DNA from 3 places in the Ensifer adhaerens genome. Region 2 is predicted to be linked to each of the others. Evidence: predicted binding sites of a transcription regulator. Region 2 holds the regulator's gene; each other region holds the start of a gene.
The links. Region 2 encodes PhoB, which activates phosphate uptake and scavenging genes when phosphate is short. Its sites were predicted from a motif close to TGTCATNNANCTGTCAT; they were not measured.
Positions count from the first base shown of each region.

Region 1: the regulator PhoB is predicted to act here: its motif matches at 3,578-3,594, upstream of LAC81_RS17395 (alkaline phosphatase D family protein).
Region 3: the regulator PhoB is predicted to act here: its motif matches at 4,108-4,124, upstream of phnC (phosphonate ABC transporter ATP-binding protein).

Region 1 covers NZ_CP083349.1:3,559,398-3,565,993, forward strand. Annotated here, with positions in the region: gene typA (translational GTPase TypA) at 1-1,750, opposite strand, end outside; gene LAC81_RS17395 (alkaline phosphatase D family protein) at 1,950-3,512, opposite strand; gene LAC81_RS17400 (amidase) at 3,755-5,065, shown strand; gene LAC81_RS17405 (hypothetical protein) at 5,402-5,563, opposite strand; gene LAC81_RS17410 (hypothetical protein) at 5,918-6,421, shown strand; gene LAC81_RS17415 (PspA/IM30 family protein) at 6,584-6,596, shown strand, end outside.
Region 2 covers NZ_CP083349.1:153,654-160,249, reverse strand. Annotated here, with positions in the region: gene argF (ornithine carbamoyltransferase) at 273-1,190, opposite strand; gene LAC81_RS00730 (aspartate aminotransferase family protein) at 1,295-2,494, opposite strand; gene LAC81_RS00725 (GcrA family cell cycle regulator) at 2,916-3,437, shown strand; gene phoB (phosphate regulon transcriptional regulator PhoB) at 3,507-4,190, opposite strand; gene phoU (phosphate signaling complex protein PhoU) at 4,445-5,158, opposite strand; gene pstB (phosphate ABC transporter ATP-binding protein PstB) at 5,209-6,024, opposite strand; gene pstA (phosphate ABC transporter permease PstA) at 6,038-6,596, opposite strand, start outside.
Region 3 covers NZ_CP083350.1:2,735,318-2,741,913, reverse strand. Annotated here, with positions in the region: gene LAC81_RS32555 (sugar-transfer associated ATP-grasp domain-containing protein) at 1-444, shown strand, start outside; gene LAC81_RS32550 (oligosaccharide flippase family protein) at 485-1,987, opposite strand; gene LAC81_RS32545 (glycosyltransferase family 2 protein) at 2,301-3,461, shown strand; gene LAC81_RS32540 (YciI family protein) at 3,551-3,934, shown strand; gene phnC (phosphonate ABC transporter ATP-binding protein) at 4,188-5,030, shown strand; gene phnD (phosphonate ABC transporter substrate-binding protein) at 5,116-6,021, shown strand; gene phnE (phosphonate ABC transporter, permease protein PhnE) at 6,201-6,596, shown strand, end outside.

The DNA.
Region 1 (6,596 bases), 790 kb from region 2:
TCGACTTCGGCGTGACTTCGACCAGCTCGTCGTCCTGGATCCAGGACAGCGCCCGCTCAAGCGTCATACGGATCGGCGGCGTCAGCTTGACGGCTTCGTCCTTGCCCGATGCGCGCATGTTGGTGAGCTTCTTGCCCTTCAACACGTTGACTTCGAGGTCGTTGTCGCGCGTGTGGATGCCGATGATCATACCGGCGTAAACCTTCTCGCCGGCGTCGATGATCATCGGGCCGCGGTCTTCCAGGTTGAACATGGCATAGGCGACGGATTCGCCGGCATCGTTGGAGAGCAGCACGCCGTTGACGCGGCCGCCGATCTCGCCCTTGTACGGCTGGTAGGCGTGGAACAGACGGTTCATGACCGCAGTGCCGCGCGTATCCGTCAACAGTTCCGACTGGTAGCCGATCAGGCCGCGGGTCGGAGCGAAGAACACCAGGCGGACGCGATTGCCGCCGGACGGACGCAGCTCGACCATTTCGGCCTTACGCTCGGACATCTTCTGAACGACGACGCCGGAATGCTCCTCGTCGACGTCGATGACCACTTCTTCGATCGGCTCGAGCAGCTGACCGTTGTCATCCTTGTGCATGACCACGCGCGGACGCGACACGGCAAGTTCGAAGCCTTCGCGGCGCATGGTTTCGATCAGAACGGCAAGCTGCAGTTCGCCGCGGCCGGACACGAAGAACGAATCCTTCTCGGAGGATTCTTCGATCTTGAGCGCGACGTTGCCTTCGGCTTCCTTGAACAGACGGTCGCGGATGACGCGACTCGTGACCTTGTCGCCTTCGGTGCCGGCAAGCGGGCTGTCGTTGACGATGAAGGACATGGTGACGGTGGGCGGATCGATCGGCTGCGCGGTCAGCGCTTCGGCGACCGACGGATCGCAGAAGGTGTCGGCGACGGTGCCCTTGGTGAGGCCGGCGATCGCAACGATGTCACCTGCCTGCGCTTCTTCGATCGGCTGACGCTCGATGCCGCGGAAGGCGAGGATCTTCGAGATACGGCCGGTTTCGAGCAGCTTGCCGTCCTGGCCGAGGACCTTGACGGCCTGGTTCGGCTTGACCGAGCCCGAGTGAACGCGACCGGTGATGATGCGGCCGAGGAAGGGGTTGGCTTCAAGGATCGTGCCGATCATGCGGAACGGGCCTTCGGCAACCGTCGGCTCCGGCACGTGCTTGAGCACGAGGTCGAGAAGCGGTGCCATGCCCTGGTCCTTCGGACCTTCAGGCGCAACGTTCATCCAGCCATCGCGGCCCGAACCGTAGAGGATTGGGAAGTCGAGCTGCTCGTCGGAGGCATCGAGGTTGGCGAAGAGGTCGAAAACTTCGTTGATGACTTCCTCGTGGCGGCCATCGGGACGGTCGATCTTGTTGATCGCGACGATCGGCTTCAGGCCGACCTTCAGCGCCTTGCCGACAACGAACTTCGTCTGCGGCATCGGGCCTTCGGAAGCGTCGACGAGAACGATAGCACCGTCCACCATCGACAGGATGCGCTCGACTTCGCCACCGAAGTCGGCGTGGCCGGGGGTGTCGACGATGTTGATGCGCGTTCCCTTCCATTCGACCGACGTCGCCTTGGCAAGAATGGTGATGCCGCGTTCTTTTTCGATGTCGTTGGAGTCCATGACGCGTTCGGCAACGCGCTGGTTTTCGCGGAACGAGCCCGACTGCTTCAGGAGCTCGTCAACAAGGGTCGTTTTCCCATGGTCAACGTGCGCGATAATCGCGATGTTACGAATGCTCATTTTTCGTCTCGGAGGTTCAGGGCAAGCCCCGATGGGCCACGCCGCTTTTTCAATGGTCGCGCTCATACAGGTTTTTTTGCGATTGCGAAAGGGGGCGCGCGCATGAGCGTCGCGGTCAAATGCCGGTAGGCCATGGGTTTGCACCCGCCAGGGGTCTGGAAATCAGGGTTTGGAAAGCTGCCGGCCGTTACCAGATTCGTCATGCAATCGCAGCCGGATCGAGCGTCACGCGCCAGAGTTCCTGGTCCTGCCGGTCCATCAGACGCACGGTCATCTGCTGCGTCTGGCCGTTGATATCGACGATGCCGAAGAACTGCAGGCCGGCCGATGGCGGCAGGTTGCTGTCGATGCCACCACCCGACGCCTTGATGAAGCGAACCTCTGGCCCGAAGGTCATGTCGAGCTCCTTCGGCCCATAGGTACCGGAGTGAAGCGGCCCCGACACAAACTCCCAGAAAGGCGTGAAATCCTTGAACGCGGCACGCGCGGGATCGTAGCGGTGCGCGGCAGTATAATGCACGTCCGCCGTCAGCCAGACGAGATTGTCGATGGCATTGTCGCGGATGAAGCGGAGGAGATCTGCAAACTCGAGTTCACGCCCCGCAGGCGCGCCATTGTCGCCGTTGGCGATCGCATCCGAACCGCGCCTGTTGGCGTAATCGTCCCAGACGACAAGTCCGATCGGCATGTCGCAGGCGATCACCTTCCAGACCGCGCGCGAGGCTGCAAGTTCCCGCTTCAACCAATCCGCCTGCCGCCACCCGAACAGCACGCCGCCGTCCTCGCCCTGGTTGGCACCGCGATAGGAGCGCAGGTCGACGAAGAATACATCGAGCAGCGGGCCGTAGCCGACCTTGCGGAAGATGCGACCGGGCTGTGTCGCCGGCGTGCGGATCGGCGTCATTTCATGAAAAGCCCGGGCGGCCCGCTCCGCGTAGACGGCAACGTCCTTTTCCGGGTATCGCGCGTCGTCGCGAAGATCGGTCGAAGCCGACCAGTTGTTCAGAACCTCATGATCGTCCCACTGGTAGAAGGTGGGGCAGACGGCATTCAGCTGCCGGACATGATCGTCGAGCAGATTGTATTTCCATTGCCCGCGATATTCTTCCAGCGTGCGCGCCACGTCGCGCTTCTCGTGGGTCACCACCCGGTTCTTCCAGATGCCACCGTCACGCAATGCAATTTCGTCAGGGATCGGGTTGTCGGCATAGATCGTATCGCCGGAATGAATGAAGAAGTCCGGCTCGTGCAGCCGCATCGTCGAATAGGTCTTCATGCCGACGTCGTCGATGCCCCAGCCCTGGCCGGCGGTGTCGCCGGACCAGACGAAACGGACCGAGCGCTTGCGCAAAGGGGCCGTGCGAAACCGGCCGACCACCGGCTCGGAGACGCGGTTGACATCATAGAGATCGGTGGCGGTAAAGCGGTAGAAGATGTCCTGATCCGGTAGCAGCCCATCGAGCGAGCACTTGATCGCACAATCGGTCTGCGGCGTCGCCGTCAGATCGGTAAGACGAAAAGGATTGGAGAAGCTCTCCGTGGTCGAATACTCGACCGATACCTTCGACGGCCGATCCACCCGCGTCCAGATCATCCCGGAAGAGGTATCGACATCGCCCGATTGTACGCCGTGAACGAATTCCGGCCGGCCGTAACCGCGCGCATAGAAGGGGGTAGCAAGGCCCGATGAGGCCACAAACCCCGCAGCACCGGCGGAAAAGAGGAAAGAACGCCTTGAAAGCGTCTTGAGGGTATCGGCCAAACAGACCTCCGATTCGGCAGCGCGACCGCGCGTGCCGGACCTTTGGTCATCCCGATGTCAGCGACGTAACAGGGGCATGAAACTATTTGAACGGTTTGGCGACAGTTCGGTGAAGGTTGAGCCTCCGATCGCCAAGGTGGCAATCACCGCCAATGTTGCTATCAAAAGTGCGCATGCCCTCCCGAAGCCCGGCAAGGAGATGGCCGCTGCCCGACCGACAACAGACGAGACAGGTCATTATCGTGCCCCATCCAACCACCATTTCCGCCCGCGACCGCCTCGAACAGATCCTGAGCCGGCTCAACGATCGCCGGAGCGAGGAAAAGACGTTCACGCGCCTTTACGTCGAAAGCGCCCGCCGCGAGGCAGACGCATCCGACCGCCGCCGGCAGACGGGCGCAGGCCTTGGCCCGCTCGACGGCAAGATCGTCTCGATCAAGGACCTCTTCGATGTCGCTGGCGAACCGACCCTGGCCGGTTCCATCATACGTCGCAATTCGCCACCAGCCCAAAAAGATGCACTCGTCGTCAAGCGGCTGCGCGCCGCGGGTGCAGTGATCATCGGCAAGACGCATATGACCGAGTTCGCCTTCACCGCGGTCGGCCTCAATCCGCACTATGCGGTGCCCGGCAATGCCACCGACAAACGCCTCGTTCCCGGCGGCTCGTCCTCGGGCGCCGGGGTATCGGCCGCCGAAGGCACCTGCGACATTGCCATCGGCTCCGACACCGGCGGCTCCATCCGCATCCCTGCGGCCCTGAACGGCATCGTCGGCTTCAAGCCGACGGCCAGCCGCGTTCCGCTCGATGGTTCGTTTCCGCTGTCACCCATCCTCGATTCGCTAGGGCCGCTGGCCAAAACCGTTGCCGATTGCGTGACGGCTGACGCTGTCATGGCCGGTGAGCAGCCAAAGCCGCTCGTCGCCCGCCCGATCGCTGGCCTTCGCATCGGCATTCCCCGGGGCACGCTGTTTGAAGACCTCTCCGCCGAAATCGCCGCGGCCTTCTCGGAAAGCCTCGATCGGCTGGCCGAGGCGGGCGCCGAAATCGTCGACTGCACGATCGACGACCTGATCGACCGGCTCGCCGAAGCGACCCGGATCGGTTCGATCGCCGGCCTTGAAGCAAGCCGCATCCATGCCGGTTGGCTCAACGACGATGCAGCCCCCGTCGATGACAGGGTCAAGCTCCCGCTCCGCCGCCGTCTCACCGTTCCGGATGCAGCAATCTCGGCCCTGCTGCAAACGCAGCGTGCACTCGCCGCCGCCATGGACGAGCGTCTTTCGCCCTACGACCTCATCGCGCTGCCGACAACGCCGATCGCCGCCGTGCCGATCGCGAGCGTCGAAACGGACGTGGCGGAATACAACCGTGTGGAGGGTCTGCTGCTGCGCAACTGCCAGGTCGCCAACCAGTTCGATCTCAATGCCATCACCCTGCCGATGCGCGGACTGGTGCGGCCGGCCGGACTAATGTTGATGGGGCGGAATGGAACCGATGCGGCCATTCTGTCCGCCTCTCTCTCTGCGGAGGCGCTGCTTCGCGAAAATTGAGCGGCAGTCGATCGCGATGCAATGCCGGCCTGTGATAAGGCCGGCTTGATCGCGGTTATGGTGAGGGCGAGGCGCCCTGAAGCGCCTGGCGTTGGCGCTTCAGGGCCCGAAGGATCAGCCAGACGGGCATGCCAATGACCGCCAAAACACGACCCAGTGCCAGATAGAAAATGTCATATCAGCGCCTCACCCTTGCGCTGGCGACACGCGGCCCGAACTCTCTCGAAAATTCGACCCGTCGCCGATTGGAATTCGGCAAGGACAGGACGTCAACCAGCCGATTCGCAACCGATGGCGGATTGCCCCTGGGGAATACCTGGCTGCGGGGATTCCCCGTCAGTGCATCGTTTCGCCGGAAATCTCGTCGCTCAAGATGCGGAACGCATCTTCAAGCGCGGCGACCAGAACGTCGGTCAGTTCGTCGCCGTCGTTGTTCGCGAGATAGAGGGCAACCATCGAATCGGATGGGTCGCGGTAATGCTCGATATCGTTAGACATATCATTGTCCTTCATTCGCCGTGTCACATCCCGGCCGTTGAGGTGACGATAGGCGAAGGGACTTGCGTAAAGCTGGATGCATGTCCGGCCAAGGGCACTCGGCACGCAACATTGCGTTATTCTCCATGCGTTCCCTAACGGGATCGATCTGCAATGGATAGAGGATAGTGACCTATTTCGCTCGCGTGGGGCGCGGGAGCACGCTAGAGCATGTCGCGCAATGCACAGCAGCATGATGCGGGCGACTGCGCAAAAAAGCGAAGGCAGCCCACCTCCTCGTCTTCACGCGGTTGAGAAGACGGGGCGTTTGGTGCTTTCTCTGACGCGGCCTGGACGAACGACACGGGAATGAGCATGTCGAAGAAAACCAAGCACGACGAAACCGGTGACGTGCAACGCCTGAAGCTCGATTTCCCTGATCTCCACGCGGATCTGCTGGCCGGCCGCATCCCGTCGCTGCGCAAGGCGCTTATCGCGGCAGGGCTCAAGGACGAGCGCACTCGCCTCGACAAACTCAAGAATTCCTGGACCAAGGCAAGCCCGACCGAACGTGAGACTTTCCTGAAGTGGCTGAGCAGCAATGGCGCCATCGAAATGGCCAGCCATGAAGTCGATCCGCCACCGGCGTCGCACCCAGCCGCACCGATTGCCAGCGGACGTTACCTCCTTCCCGAAACGATCGCCGATATCCGCGCCATCATGAACCGCCGCCGGATGCGGGCGAACGACATCATGGCGGAAATGGGCTTTGCGGGAGACGACATGTCCCTCACCCGCGCTTTGTCGAAAGGCGCAAGCCTGCGGCTGTCGGTCATCGCCGCGCTGGAAACCTGGCTCCGCAACGACGCCGCGGATTGAGCCCGCTCGACGATTTTCGCACCTCCGAAGGGATCCTTCGATGCCGCCTGCGATCCGCTGCGCAAGTGCAGCAGGCGGCCGTCGCGTTCAATGTAAGAAAATTGCAACCTAAAACTGAGCCGATCCTTGAAAGCACAAAAGCGGTGCTTTATGTAATTGAACATGGCTCAGAGCA
Region 2 (6,596 bases):
GCCAACTGCATTGCGCCAGGGACATTCCTATCCCTCGGCGCAACGTGCCCGCTGTCTCAATTGATCCCGCGATGAACGGATAGTCCACCGGGCATGTGCCGTTCGCCATTGCGCTGCACACCACCCATGGCAGTCAGCGCTTCACTGTTGCCAGGAGCGCCCCGCTTGCCGCCTAGATCGTGTCGCGCTGCGGCAATGTCAATAGCCAGCCACGCGCCTACCGAAGCGCTACGCGATCGGCTGGCCGCGCAGCGCTCGTACCTGCAAGCCGCTTAGACGAGGCCCATGCACCAGGCGATGATCGACTTCTGCGCATGCAGACGGTTTTCAGCCTCATCGAAGACCACCGACTGCGGGCCGTCGATCACCTCGTCGGTCACCTCTTCGCCGCGGTGCGCCGGAAGGCAGTGCATGAAAAGGGCATCGGACGCAGCACGCTTCATCAGCTCCTCGTTGACCTGATAGGGCTGGAAGACGTTGTGACCGCGGGCGCGGTGCTCCTGGTTCATCGACACCCAGGTGTCGGTAACAACGCAGTTGGCATTGGCGACAGCCTGCTCGGCATCATGACACAGCAGAATCTCGCCGCCGTTGTTACGGGCCCAGTTCAGGATCTTGTCCTGCGGCTCGGAACCCAGCGGCACGGCCATGTTCATCCGATAGCCGAAACGGGCGGAGCCTTCGATCAGCGAGTGCAGCACATTGTTGCCGTCACCGGTCCAGGCGATCGTCTTGCCCTTCACCGGTCCGCGATGCTCCTCGAAGGTCATGATATCGGCCATGATCTGGCAAGGATGCGTATCGTCGGTCAGGCCGTTGATAACAGGCACTGTCGCATGCTCGGCCAGCTCCAGAAGACGACGATGGTCGGTGGTGCGGATCATGATCGCGTCGACATAGCGCGACAGGACCTTGGCGGTGTCGCCGATCGTTTCGGCGCGGCCGAGCTGCATTTCGGTGCCCGAAAGAAACAGGGTTTCGCCGCCCAGCTGGCGCATGCCGACATCAAAGGAGACGCGTGTACGGGTCGACGGCTTTTCGAAGATCATCGCCAGCATCTTGCCGGCGAGCGGCTTCTCGGCGGTTCCGGCCTTGGTCGCCGCCTTTCGGACGCGGGCATCGTCAATGATCGTCCGGAGATCGGCGGCCGTCATGGCCGAAAGATCGAGAAAATGTCTGGTGCCTGCCATCGTACTCGGTTCCTGTCTGAAAAATCGATCCCTGGTGCGCCACGCATTCCGCGTGAACGCACGAAGATCATTCTAACACCCTGTGTCGGCGTCGGTCCTATCCGTTAAGCGGCAGCGTTGCCGCCGGCCTTGCGCACTGCCTCGGCAGCGCGCTCGATGCGTGCGAGACCCTCGCGCGCTTCCTCCGCCGTCACCGTCAGCGGCGGCAGCAGGCGCAATACGTTGTCGCCGGCCGGGACGGCCAGGAGCTTCTCGGCGCGGATTTCCTTCAGGAGATCGGCCGAGGGCCCCTTCACCTTGATGCCCAGCATCAGGCCATCGCCGCGGATGTCCTCGATGACATCCGGGAAGCGGTCCTTCAGAGAGGCAAGGCCCTGGCGGAAGACGAGCGCGACATCACGCACATGGGCGAGGAAGCCGTCCGCGAGGATGACGTCGAGCACGGCGTTGCCGACGGCCATGGCCAGCGGATTGCCGCCATAGGTGGAACCATGCGTGCCCGCCACCATGCCGGCAGCCGCCTCTTCCGTCGCAAGGCAAGCGCCGAGCGGGAAACCGCCGCCGATGCCCTTGGCCACGGCCATGATATCCGGGCGGATACCCGACCATTCATGGGCGAATAGCTTGCCGGTACGGCCGACGCCGGTCTGAACCTCGTCGAGGATCAGGAGCAGGCCGAACTCGTCGCAGAGCGCGCGCAATTCCTGCATGAACTCCTTGGTCGCCGGACGAATGCCGCCCTCGCCCTGGATCGGTTCGATCAGGATCGCCGCAGTCTCCTCGGTGATCGCATTCTTGACGGCTGCGATGTCACCGAACGGAACCTGGTAGAAACCCGGCGCCTTCGGCCCGAAACCTTCGATGTATTTCTGCTGGCCGCCGGCCGCAATCGTCGCGATGGTGCGGCCATGGAAGGCACCCTCGAAGGTGATGACGTGAAACTTCTCGGGCTGCCCCTTGGCGAAGTGATAGCGCCGCGCCGTCTTGATCGCGCACTCCAGCGCTTCCGCACCGGAATTGGTGAAGAAGACCCGATCGGCAAAGGTGACGGCTGCCAGGCGACGCCCAAGGCTTTCCTGACCCGGAACCTCGTACAGGTTGGAAAGGTGCCAGACCTTCTCGGCCTGTGCCTTCAGCGCCTCGACGAGGTGCGGATGCGCATGACCAAGCGAGTTCACGGCAACGCCAGCAGCGAAGTCGAGGTAGCGCGAGCCATCTTCGGCAATCAGCCACACGCCCTCTCCTCGCTCGAAACGCAACGGCGCGCGCATGTAGGTATCATAAAGCGGCGTGGTTGCAGTCATGCGAGGCTCTCCTTCACTCCAGTCGGCATCGATCCCGCGGCTTCGTGCGGCCCGATAAAAATCAAAAATGCCGCCTTGCGGCGGCGCAGGCACTATTCCCATTTCGCACTGCAATGTCAACAAAACCAAGCCTTGCAGCGCGATGACAAGGCCCGTTTCCCTGCGGCGAAAAAATCAGTCGGAAGGGCTTGCAAAAATGCAACGCTGATCGAGCAAGTTGGGGAAAACTACGAATTCGATTCGGCTCGATTCCCCGGACTCTTGCCACGGAGTCCGACGGTCAGTACGTTAACATTCAATTACTAGACGCATGCGGCGGACCTAGTCACCAAAAGAGTTATCGCGTTTGCAGCCTCGGGGTTCAGCCGGGGTGCGGTGAGGGATTCTGCCATCCCCAACGCTGAGAACGGAGAGTGCAGAAATGAACTGGACTGACGAGCGGGTGGAGAAACTGAAGAAGCTTTGGTCCGAGGGCCTGAGCGCTAGCCAGATCGCGGCACAGCTCGGCGGTGTCAGCCGCAACGCTGTCATCGGCAAGGTTCATCGCCTGAGCCTCCCGGGACGCGCCAAGGCTGGCGGCAGCACCACCGCTGCGGCCCGTCCGAAGCGGCCGACCTCGGCCCCGCGCGCACCGAACTACGCCGCGCGCGTTGCGACCCGCACCGTTGCCCGCCCGTCCGGCGCCACGGTTCTCAAGGAAGAGATCGAAGTCGATCTCGTGGCAGAGCAGGATTTCAGCATCAGCACCGACGTGGTCGTGCCGATGTCGCGCCGCCTCGAGCTGACCCAGCTCACCGAGCGCACCTGCAAGTGGCCGATCGGCGACCCGCTGAAGGAAGAGTTCCACTTCTGCGGCAATGACTCGCCGGAATCCTCGCCCTATTGCAGCTTCCATGCACGGCTTGCCTACCAGCCCTCGGCCGAGCGCCGTCGGATGCGCTGAGGCGCCGCACGGGAACAAAAGGAAAAGGGGCCGACTGGCCCCTTTTTTATTGGCTTCAAGTCGTCTTTCTCAGCTCTCGAGCGAGTATCCGGCGCCGCGGACCGTGCGAATGACGTCGGGCATGGTCGAGAAGTTCAACGCCTTGCGCAGGCGGCCGACATGGACGTCGACGGTGCGCTCATCGACATAGATGTCATGACCCCAGACCCCGTCCAGCAGCTGCGAACGCGAAAAAACGCGGCCCGGAGAGGACATCAGGAACTCCAGCAGGCGGAACTCCGTCGGCCCCAGGCGAACTTCGCGGCTACGGCGATGAACGCGGTGGGTTTCCCGGTCGAGCTCGATGTCGCCGCAGCGCAGCAACGTCGAGAGCACTTCAGGCTTCGCCCGGCGCAGCATCGCCTTGACGCGAGCCATCAGCTCCGGCGTCGAGAACGGCTTGACCACATAGTCGTCTGCCCCGGTCGCCAGACCACGAACGCGCTCGCTCTCCTCGCCGCGCGCCGTCAGCATGATGATCGGCAACCGCTCCGTTTCCGGGCGCTGGCGCAGCCGACGGCACAGCTCGATGCCGGAGACGCCGGGCAGCATCCAGTCGAGAATGAGGAGATCGGGCAGACGTTCCTGAAGCCGGATCTCCGCCTCGTCACCTCTGAGGATCGTATCGACGTCGAAGCCTTCCGCTTCCAGATTGTAACGCAGCAGGACGCTCAGCGCCTCTTCGTCCTCGACCACGGCGATTTTTGGCAACATCAGGTAACCACTCCTTACCGTGAGTGCCGTGTGGGTCCAGTGGACCGTCCGGCGCTCAGACACTCTAAATCTGGAGCACAACCGCCGTTTTCAAAGACGGTGCGAAAGCCGCGTGCTTCAGATACAGGAATTCGGGGCCGCGACCGGAGCCGCGACCGGATGATATTCATGGGGCATGCATTGCGAACGCGCGTTCGGCGCTAGAAAGGGATGGAGAAGAGTGTAGGCAGCTTCCCCTCGCATCCCGCTCCAACCTAGTCGTTGACCGAGCCCAACGTCGACGTGTTGTCATCCTTCGGACGCTCGCCTTCCGGCTGGGCACCCGTCGCCATGTAGTAGATCGTCTCGGCGATGTTGGTAGCGTGGTCGCCGATACGCTCGATGTTCTTGGCGCAGAACAGAAGATGCGTGCAGGGCGTGATGTTGCGCGGGTCTTCCATCATGTAGGTCAGCAATTCGCGGAACAGCGAGGTGTAGATCGCATCGATCTCCTCGTCGCGCTCACGGATGCTGTTGGCCTTTTCCGGCGAGCGCGAGGCGTAGACGTCGAGCACTTCCTTGAGCTGCACCAGAGCGAGCTCAGCAAGGTGCTCGAGACCGCGTGCGAGCTTGCGCGGAATGCCGGAACCGGCAACCGCGATCACGCGCTTGGCGGTGTTCTTGCCGAGGTCGCCGACACGCTCCAGATCGGAGGCGATGCGGATCGACCCCATGATCTCGCGAAGGTCGGCGGCGACCGGCTGGCGCTTGGCGATCGTGACGATCGCCTTCTCGCCGATCTGGCGCTCGGCATCGTCGAGAATGGTGTCGTCCGAGATCACCTTCTGCGCCAAAGCCAGGTCGGAATTGACCAGGGCGCGAACGGATTCGGCAACCATCTGCTCGGCAAGACCGCCCATCTCCGAGATGCGGCGCGTCAGGTACTTCAATTCTTCGTCATAGGCGGACATGATATGCATGGACATGATCGTCGATCCTTACAGGCGCTTTCCAGTTACTGTTGCAGCCGTAATTGGCCTCAGCCGAAGCGGCCCATGATGTAATCCTGGGTGCGCTGGTCATCCGGATTGGTGAACATCTTGTCGGTGTCGTTCTCCTCGACGAGATTGCCGAGGTGGAACATGGCGGTGCGCTGCGAAACGCGGGCGGCCTGCTGCATCGAGTGGGTCACGATGACGATCGTGAAGTTCGTGCGCAGTTCGTGGATGAGTTCCTCGACCTTGGCGGTCGCAATCGGGTCGAGTGCCGAACAGGGCTCGTCCATCAGGATCACTTCCGGGCTAACGGCAACGGCGCGCGCAATGCACAGTCGCTGTTGCTGGCCACCGGAAAGCCCCGTGCCCGGCTCGTGCAGGCGGTCCTTGACCTCGTTCCACAGACCGGCCTTCTGCAGACTGGTCTCGACGACCTCGTCGAAATCCGCCTTGGTGCGGGCAAGTCCATGGATACGCGGACCGTAGGCCACGTTGTCGTAAATCGACTTCGGAAACGGGTTCGGCTTCTGGAAGACCATGCCGACGCGAGCGCGCAGTTCGACGACGTCGATGGTCGGATCGTAGATGTCGTCCTCATCGAGCGTGATCTTGCCGGTGACGCGGCAGTTCTCGATGGTGTCGTTCATGCGATTCAGCGTGCGCAGGAAGGTCGACTTGCCGCAACCGGACGGGCCGATCAGCGCCGTTACCGTGTTTTCCCGGATGTTGAGGTTGACGTCGAAAAGCGCCCGCTTCTCGCCGTAGTAGACCGACACATCCTTGCCGATCATCTTGTAGGGCACGGTGTTCATTTTCTGATCCAAGGCCTTCTCGACTGCTGCTTCTGACATGATGTTCATAGTAATTACCTCACTACCAACGGCGCTCAAAGCGACGTCGCAACAGAATGGCGCCAAGGTTCATGACGACGAGGAAGATGAGAAGGATGATGATCGCGCCGGAGGTGCGCTCGACGAAGGCGCGTTCCGCCTCGTTGGCCCACATGTAGATCTGCACCGGCAGCGCCGTCGACGGTTCCATCGGCGAACCGGGAAAATCGACGACGAAGGCGACCATGCCGATCAGAAGAAGCGGCGCGGTTTCGCCAAGCGCGTGGGCAAGACCGATGATCGTACCGGTCAGGATGCCCGGCATTGCCAGCGGCAGCACGTGGTGGAAGATGGTCTGCATCTTCGAGGCACCAAGGCCGAGTGCCGCCGAGCGGATCGACGGGGGAACCGCCTTCAAGGCCGCGCGGGTGGCGATGATGATCGTCGGAAGCGTCATCAGCGTCAGCACGAAGCCGCCGACGACAGCCGCCGAGCGCGGCATGCCGGCAAAGTTGATGAAGACGGCGAGGCCCAGCAGACCGTAGACGATCGACGGAACGGCCGCGAGGTTGTTGATGTTGACCTCGATCAGGTCGGTGAGC
Region 3 (6,596 bases), on a different replicon from region 2:
ACGGAACGCTCGCGGCCGACAGACAACTTCAAGGCCGGCGGGATCGTGTCCCTGATCGAACTGGAAAGCGGCACGCTATCCGATGCGATTTCCGATGACGGCGGCCCAAGCCGAACCACGCTCCCCCGCCACCCCGAAACCGGCACGCGCATCGGCGGCACGATGATCCCGCATTGGAATGACATCAAGACGCTGGCGCGCGCATGCACGCGCTCGATCGCGGGGCTCGTCTATGTCGGCTGGGATATCGCCTTGACCGAGGACGGCCCGATCGTGATCGAGGGCAATGGGACGCTTGCCAATCCCAACCTCATCCAGTTTCACGAGCCGATGCTGCTGCGCCAGGAAGTGCGCGATTTTTTCGCGGCAAAGGGCGCCATCAGCCCAAACCGACTGGAGCGCATTCGCGCATCACAACGCCACAGGTCCTTCAAGGCAGACTAAGCTCACGAACCACTGGTCTGCATTGGACGCGCGCTCCGGTTTATGGGGCAGACATCGTTCCGAGAATGAGTGGGATCCGCGATTTCGCCGAAGCCCAATCCCCGCGGACGAGGTCAAAGACCGCTTTGAACACAAGCACAGTCTCGCGCGGATTGAAGGCCGCCCAAGCCACCCCGTACACAATGACACCGATCGCAACCTGCAGGCAGAGCATCGGGACGGGCGTAAGGCCATCGATCATCCGCCCGGCGGTCCAGACAGCGCCCGCCATGATCAGGGATGGCATCGCGGCGACGAAGAGCGTGCGCAGCTGCCCCAGGGGATGGAGGGCGGACACGCGATAGACCTGCATGGCGCCAACGGGCCAGAGAGCCCATTGCCTCAGCGACAGCGCTGCCGCGACGCCGACGAGGCCGTATTGGACGCCGACGAAAAGGAAGGCGACACCCAGCACGATCGACAGCACCGAAATAGAGGAGACCGAACCCATCCGCCCGAAGGCCACCAGCACGGCCGTGTTGAAGCTCGAGACCGGCGCCCGCAAGGTTCCAAGAGCGAGTACCTGCAGTACCGGGACGGCTTCGGCCCACCCCTCGCCGAAGGCCAGCGGCACGAGGATCGGTGCGATCATCGCAACGCCGAGAACGACTGGCCAGAACACCCAGGTGGTCAGCCGGACCGACGTATCGATCAGCTTGGCAAGCCGCTCGCGGTCATGCTGCAATTGCGATGCTGCCGGAAAGGCGACCGCGGCAACGGGGCCACTCAGAATATTGTGCAACTGGTCGAGCAGCCGGCGGGCAACCGCAAAAAGGCCGAGCGCTTCCGTCCCGAGCCACTGGCCGATGAACAGTCGCGGCAGGGCGTTCTGGGAGATGTAGGTCAGTCCGTTGTTCTCGACCCTGCGGGATGCAAAACGCAGCACATCGATGAGTTCCTGGCGGACAAAGCCGAAACCGGGCGACCAGCGCGCTGCGGGAATCAGCATGATCAGGTTCACCGAGCGCCGCACGATCTCCATGATGACGAGGCTCCAGATACCGGCGCCCGAAATCGCCAGCACAACGCCGACCGCGACCGCCAGCACACCCGATACCGCCCCGATGCGGGCAAGCTCGTTGAACTGCAGGCGCCGCACGAGGATCTGGTTGGGGACGCTTGCCAGCCCCGTGAGGATTGGCAGGACGAGCATCGCAAGCAGCGGCGCCTTGAGCTGCGGCGCCTCGAAGAAGGCTGAGGCCACCCCACTGCTGACACCGATGACGACTGCCGAGAGAACGGAGATGACAACCAGAGCCGCGAAGGCCGCATTGCGATGTCCGGTCGTGGCGTCCGGTTTCTGCACGACGATGTCGGCCGCGTGTCCCCCGACGAAGATCTCGGCGAAGCCGACGATCAGCAGCCCCAGAGCAAAGACACCATAGGTTTCGGCGCCGAGGATTCTCGCCAGGATGATGGTGCTGATGGTTGCAAGCAACGCCTGCGCCAATTGGCCCAATGAAGCCCAGATGGCTTGCCCGGTCAGTTTTACTGCTCGGCTCAATAGAAATGCCTTCCGTCATTCAGCTCACGAACCACAACACCGCACGTCATGAGACGCGTTGCGGTCGATATAGCTGCGTTGCCGCAGGTCTTTGTCCTCAAAACGCGGTCGATTTAAGGACAAAGACTTTCAGCGATCGAAACGAGCCTGCATTCTATCTCACGATAGATTTTGGCTTGTTGTCGAAATTGAGGGCGGCCCGCCATTTTATCAACGCTTCACACGTTGAAGGTGCATCGATCGCCCCGAAAGAACCTTGGGGAACTGGGAAGGCGCCAAGAGGGGAAGCTGCCATTGAGGAGGAGCACAAGGCATGAAGCTATCGGACGTATCTCGCAACGGCGCCAGCATCTCCATCATTGTTCCCACCTACAATCGGGCCCAATATCTACCAGCTTCGCTCGATGCATTGTTGCCGCAGATTGGACGCGATGACGAGATTATCGTCGTCGTCGATGGCTCGACCGACGAAACGGCTGACGTGCTTGCCCGGTACGGAAACCGGATCGAGGTCATAGAGCAGGCCAATGCCGGCAAGGCGCGTGCATTGAACGCCGGGCTGCAGAAATGCAGGGGGCAGTTCGTCTGGATCGTCGATGACGACGACGTTGTTTGCCCCACGGCGCTCGGCGATCTCATGCAGGTCTTCGAGGCCGATCCATCGGCCGGCATCGCCTACGGGCGCTATGTGCGTTTCCAGCACGAAAAAGATGGCGCTGCCAAGTTCCTGGACACGGGCTACTGGAACGACTGTCCGACGAACGAATTCCTGATCGCCACGCTTGAGGATTTCTTCGTCCACCAGCCTGGCATGCTCGTCCGCCGCAGCCTCTATGACGCTGCCGGGGCATTCGATGAAGCACTGCCGCGATCCGTGGACTACGACATGCTGATCAGGCTTTCTCTCCTCGGCAAGGCGGCTTCGACCGCCAATGTCATCTTTCACCAGCGCCTGCACGACGGCGACCGGGGACCGGCGGCGAGCCGTTTCCAGGCGCAGCGACGCGATCAAAACTGGATCAGCAATGATGCGCTGATCTTCGATCGTTTGCACCAGACCTTGCCGCTCACCGACTATCTGCCGTCGCGGCGCATCGAGAGTGGCGATGAAGAGCGCAGCGCGCTCCTGCAGCGGGGTGCGATCATGGCCCGCAAGAAGCGCTGGGACATCGCCATCTCCGACTTCGGTCGCGCTCTTGAGCAAAGCCGGAGTCCGCTGACGCCCTATGAAAAGCGCATCCTCCGGCGCGCGACTGGATCGAAATACGACTGCGACGAGGTCTTCGGGAATGCCCTGATCGACGAAGGACTGCGCTCGCTCAGCGGCAGTTTTCCGCCGGGGCGCGAACTCGCCCGTTCGCTCGCCCGCGGCCTTGTCTGGAGAGCGCGCCAAGCCGCGGCGCAGGGTCAGCTCAAGCGCAGTTCGCGCATCGCCGCCCAGGCCTGTCGTTGGGCCGCCGCGTCCTGGGGCTGATTTCCAAGCGAGAGTTGTGGCCACGAACCTCGCGCGCCGATTGAAGCCGCCAGCGAAACCTGACAGGAATACGTCCGGGAGGACGGTTCATGTATTATGCAATCTTGGCTTATCACACGGCAGGCGTGGTCGAATCCTGGAGCGCGGAAGAGGACGCGGCCCTGATGTCCGACCTTCTCGAGGTTCATGAGCGCTTCGTTCAGCAGAAAGCCTTCGGACCGGCCGCGCGGCTCGGGCCTGCCGAAGGTGCGGTGACGCTCAGGGGCCAGGGCGAAGGCATCGTCACCGACGGACCTTTCGCCGAGACCAAAGAGCAACTGCTGGGCCTCTACGTCGTGGACTTTCCGACGATCGACGCAGCCATAGCGGCTGCACGCGAGCTGCGGCGCAGCAATCCTACCGCGATCTACGAGATCCGGCCGATCGCCCTCTATGTTCCGGGGGCAACCTTGGAGCCTGGCACCGAGGGCTAGGAATCACGCGGCGGTAGCGCCCCGGGAGCGCCCTGGCTACCGCCCCGATCCCATTCGGATCAGCACGCAATCACGCGGAAGGTGACCAATCGCGCCTGCGCCCGGGCTGCGACGTTCACATTTGATTAACCCAGCCCGCGTGGGCGTGAACTGTAACAGAACTTACAACAAACTGACATTTCGCTTTCATGAAGCGCCGCTATGGCAGGTGTCATACCGATGACCGGTCTCCCCGAAAGAGGACCTGCTAGAAATGTTTCAGTTGAAGAGTGTAACCCGCCAGTTCGGCAAGAAGACAGCCGTGAGTTCGGTTACCTTCGACATTCCCCAAGGCCAGATGGTCGGCGTAATCGGCCGCTCGGGCGCCGGCAAGTCGACGCTGCTGCGCATGATCAATCGCCTCGTCGACCTGTCTTCGGGCTCGATCGTCTATGACGGCACCGAGGTCTCGTCGCTTCGCGGCGCAGCGCTTCGCAACTGGCAGCGCGACTGCGCCATGATCTTCCAGCAGTTCAACCTGGTGCCGCGCCTCGACGTGCTCACCAATGTGCTGCTCGGCCGCCTCAACCACCGTTCGACGGTCTTGAGCATCCTCAACATGTTCACCCGCGAAGAACGCATCATGGCGATCGGCGCGCTGGAACGCCTCGGGATCGAGCAGACGGCCCTGCAGCCGGCCGGCACGCTTTCCGGCGGCCAGCAACAGCGCGTCGCGATCGCCCGCGCCCTGATGCAGCAGCCGAAGGTTCTGCTCGCCGACGAGCCGATCGCCTCGCTTGACCCGCTGAACGCCAAGATCGTCATGGATGCGCTGCGTGACATCAACGAGCGCGACGGCATCACAGTCATCACCAACCTTCATACGCTCGATACCGCGCGCAATTATTGCGAACGCATCATCGGCATGGCGCACGGCCGCGTCGTCTTCGACGGTCAGCCCAAGGATCTGACGGCGGCAGCCGTTGCCGAGATCTACGGCGCCGATACGGGCATCGAGGAATCGATGACCTCCACCAGCATCAACATTCCGACGGCTGAACCGCAGGAAGAAACGGCATCGGCCGGCCTCAAGCCGCTGGCACTGGCCGGCATCTGACGCCCGCCAGGATCGAAAGCCCGCGTCAAGGGCACCTCTTTGAAACCCAATAGATCCGGCTGAGCCGGACACACGGGAGAACCTTATGCTGAAAAAAGCTCTTCTGAGCGCCGTCGCGCTCCTCGCCCTCGTCGGCCACGCACAGGCTGAAGACCTCAAGGATTTCCGCATCGGCATCCTCGGCGGCGAAAACGAAGCCGACCGCCTGCGCAACTTCCAGTGCCTCGTCGACAAGCTGCCGGCTGCGATCGGCGTCGAAAAGGTCTCGCTGTTCCCGGCTGCCGACTATGACGGCGTTATCCAGGGCCTGCTCGGCGGCACGCTCGACTACGCCGAACTCGGCGCTTCCGGCTACGCCAAGATCTATCTGGCCAAGGCTGACGCCGTCGAGCCGATCCTGACGACCGTTCAGACCGACGGCTCGACCGGCTACCACTCGATCATGGTTGCCCGCAAGGATTCCGGCATCACCAAGCTCGAAGACCTGAAGGGCAAGAAGCTCGGCTTCGCCGATCCGGACTCGACCTCTGGCTACCTCGTCCCGCTCGTTACCCTGCCGGAAGCAATCGGCGCGCCGGTCAAGGAATTCTTCGGTGAGACCGGCTTCGGCGGCGGTCACGAAAACCTGGTTCTCGAAGTCGTCAAGGGCACCTTCGATGCCGGCACGACCTTCGGCTCGGGCGTCGGCGAATTCAAGGACGGCTACACCTCGGGCAACCTGAAGAAGATGGTCGACAAGGGCATCCTCGACATGAACGACCTCGTCGAACTCTGGAAGTCGCCGCTGATCCCGAATGGCCCGGTCGTCGTGCGCACCTCGATGAACGACGACATGAAGGCGAAGTTCAAGCAGTTCATGCTCGACCTGCCGAAGACCGACGCCGCGTGCTTCTCGGCCATCCAGGGTGGCGATTTCACCGGCTTCACCGAAGTCAACGCCGACTTCTACAAGCCGATCATCGACGCCCGCAAGGCAACGATCGGCGGCTGATAGACCGCATACCTTGGGAACGCTGGCCGCCCAAACGGCCAGCGTTTCCTTGTTTGAAGGGGTGTTCCGCGCCCATCCTCAGCGGATGTCTATCGCTTAGTTTTCACGCATTTCCTGATGGAAGGCCGCATGGCGCTTTCCTGGAAATGCCATAGAGGCCGGCGCGAGCCGGAACGATCATGGCAACTTCCCTGCTCCCGCGGCATCTGAGCGACAACGGCGCCGTCATTGAGCGCCACTGGCAGGAACTCAGTTCCCGCCGTAGGCTCTATTCCTGGCTCGGCTTCGGCGTTCTCTTCCTGGCTCTTTCGGGCTCGCTTTGGTTCGCCAACGATTCCAACGCCGGCAAGTTCTTCGATCGCCTGCCGCATTTCTTAGACTTCGTCGGCGACCTCGCGCCGCGTGACGGGCTGGAAATCTTCCGCGCCATGTTCGACCTGCCCTCGCCCTATGACGACGGCAGCTTCAAGTACAACTATCCCGAAGGCCGGCTCTACCTGACCGAGAGCTTCTACATTCCCGAATATGTGCACAAGATGCTGGAGACCGTGAACATCGCGATCTTCTCCACTGTC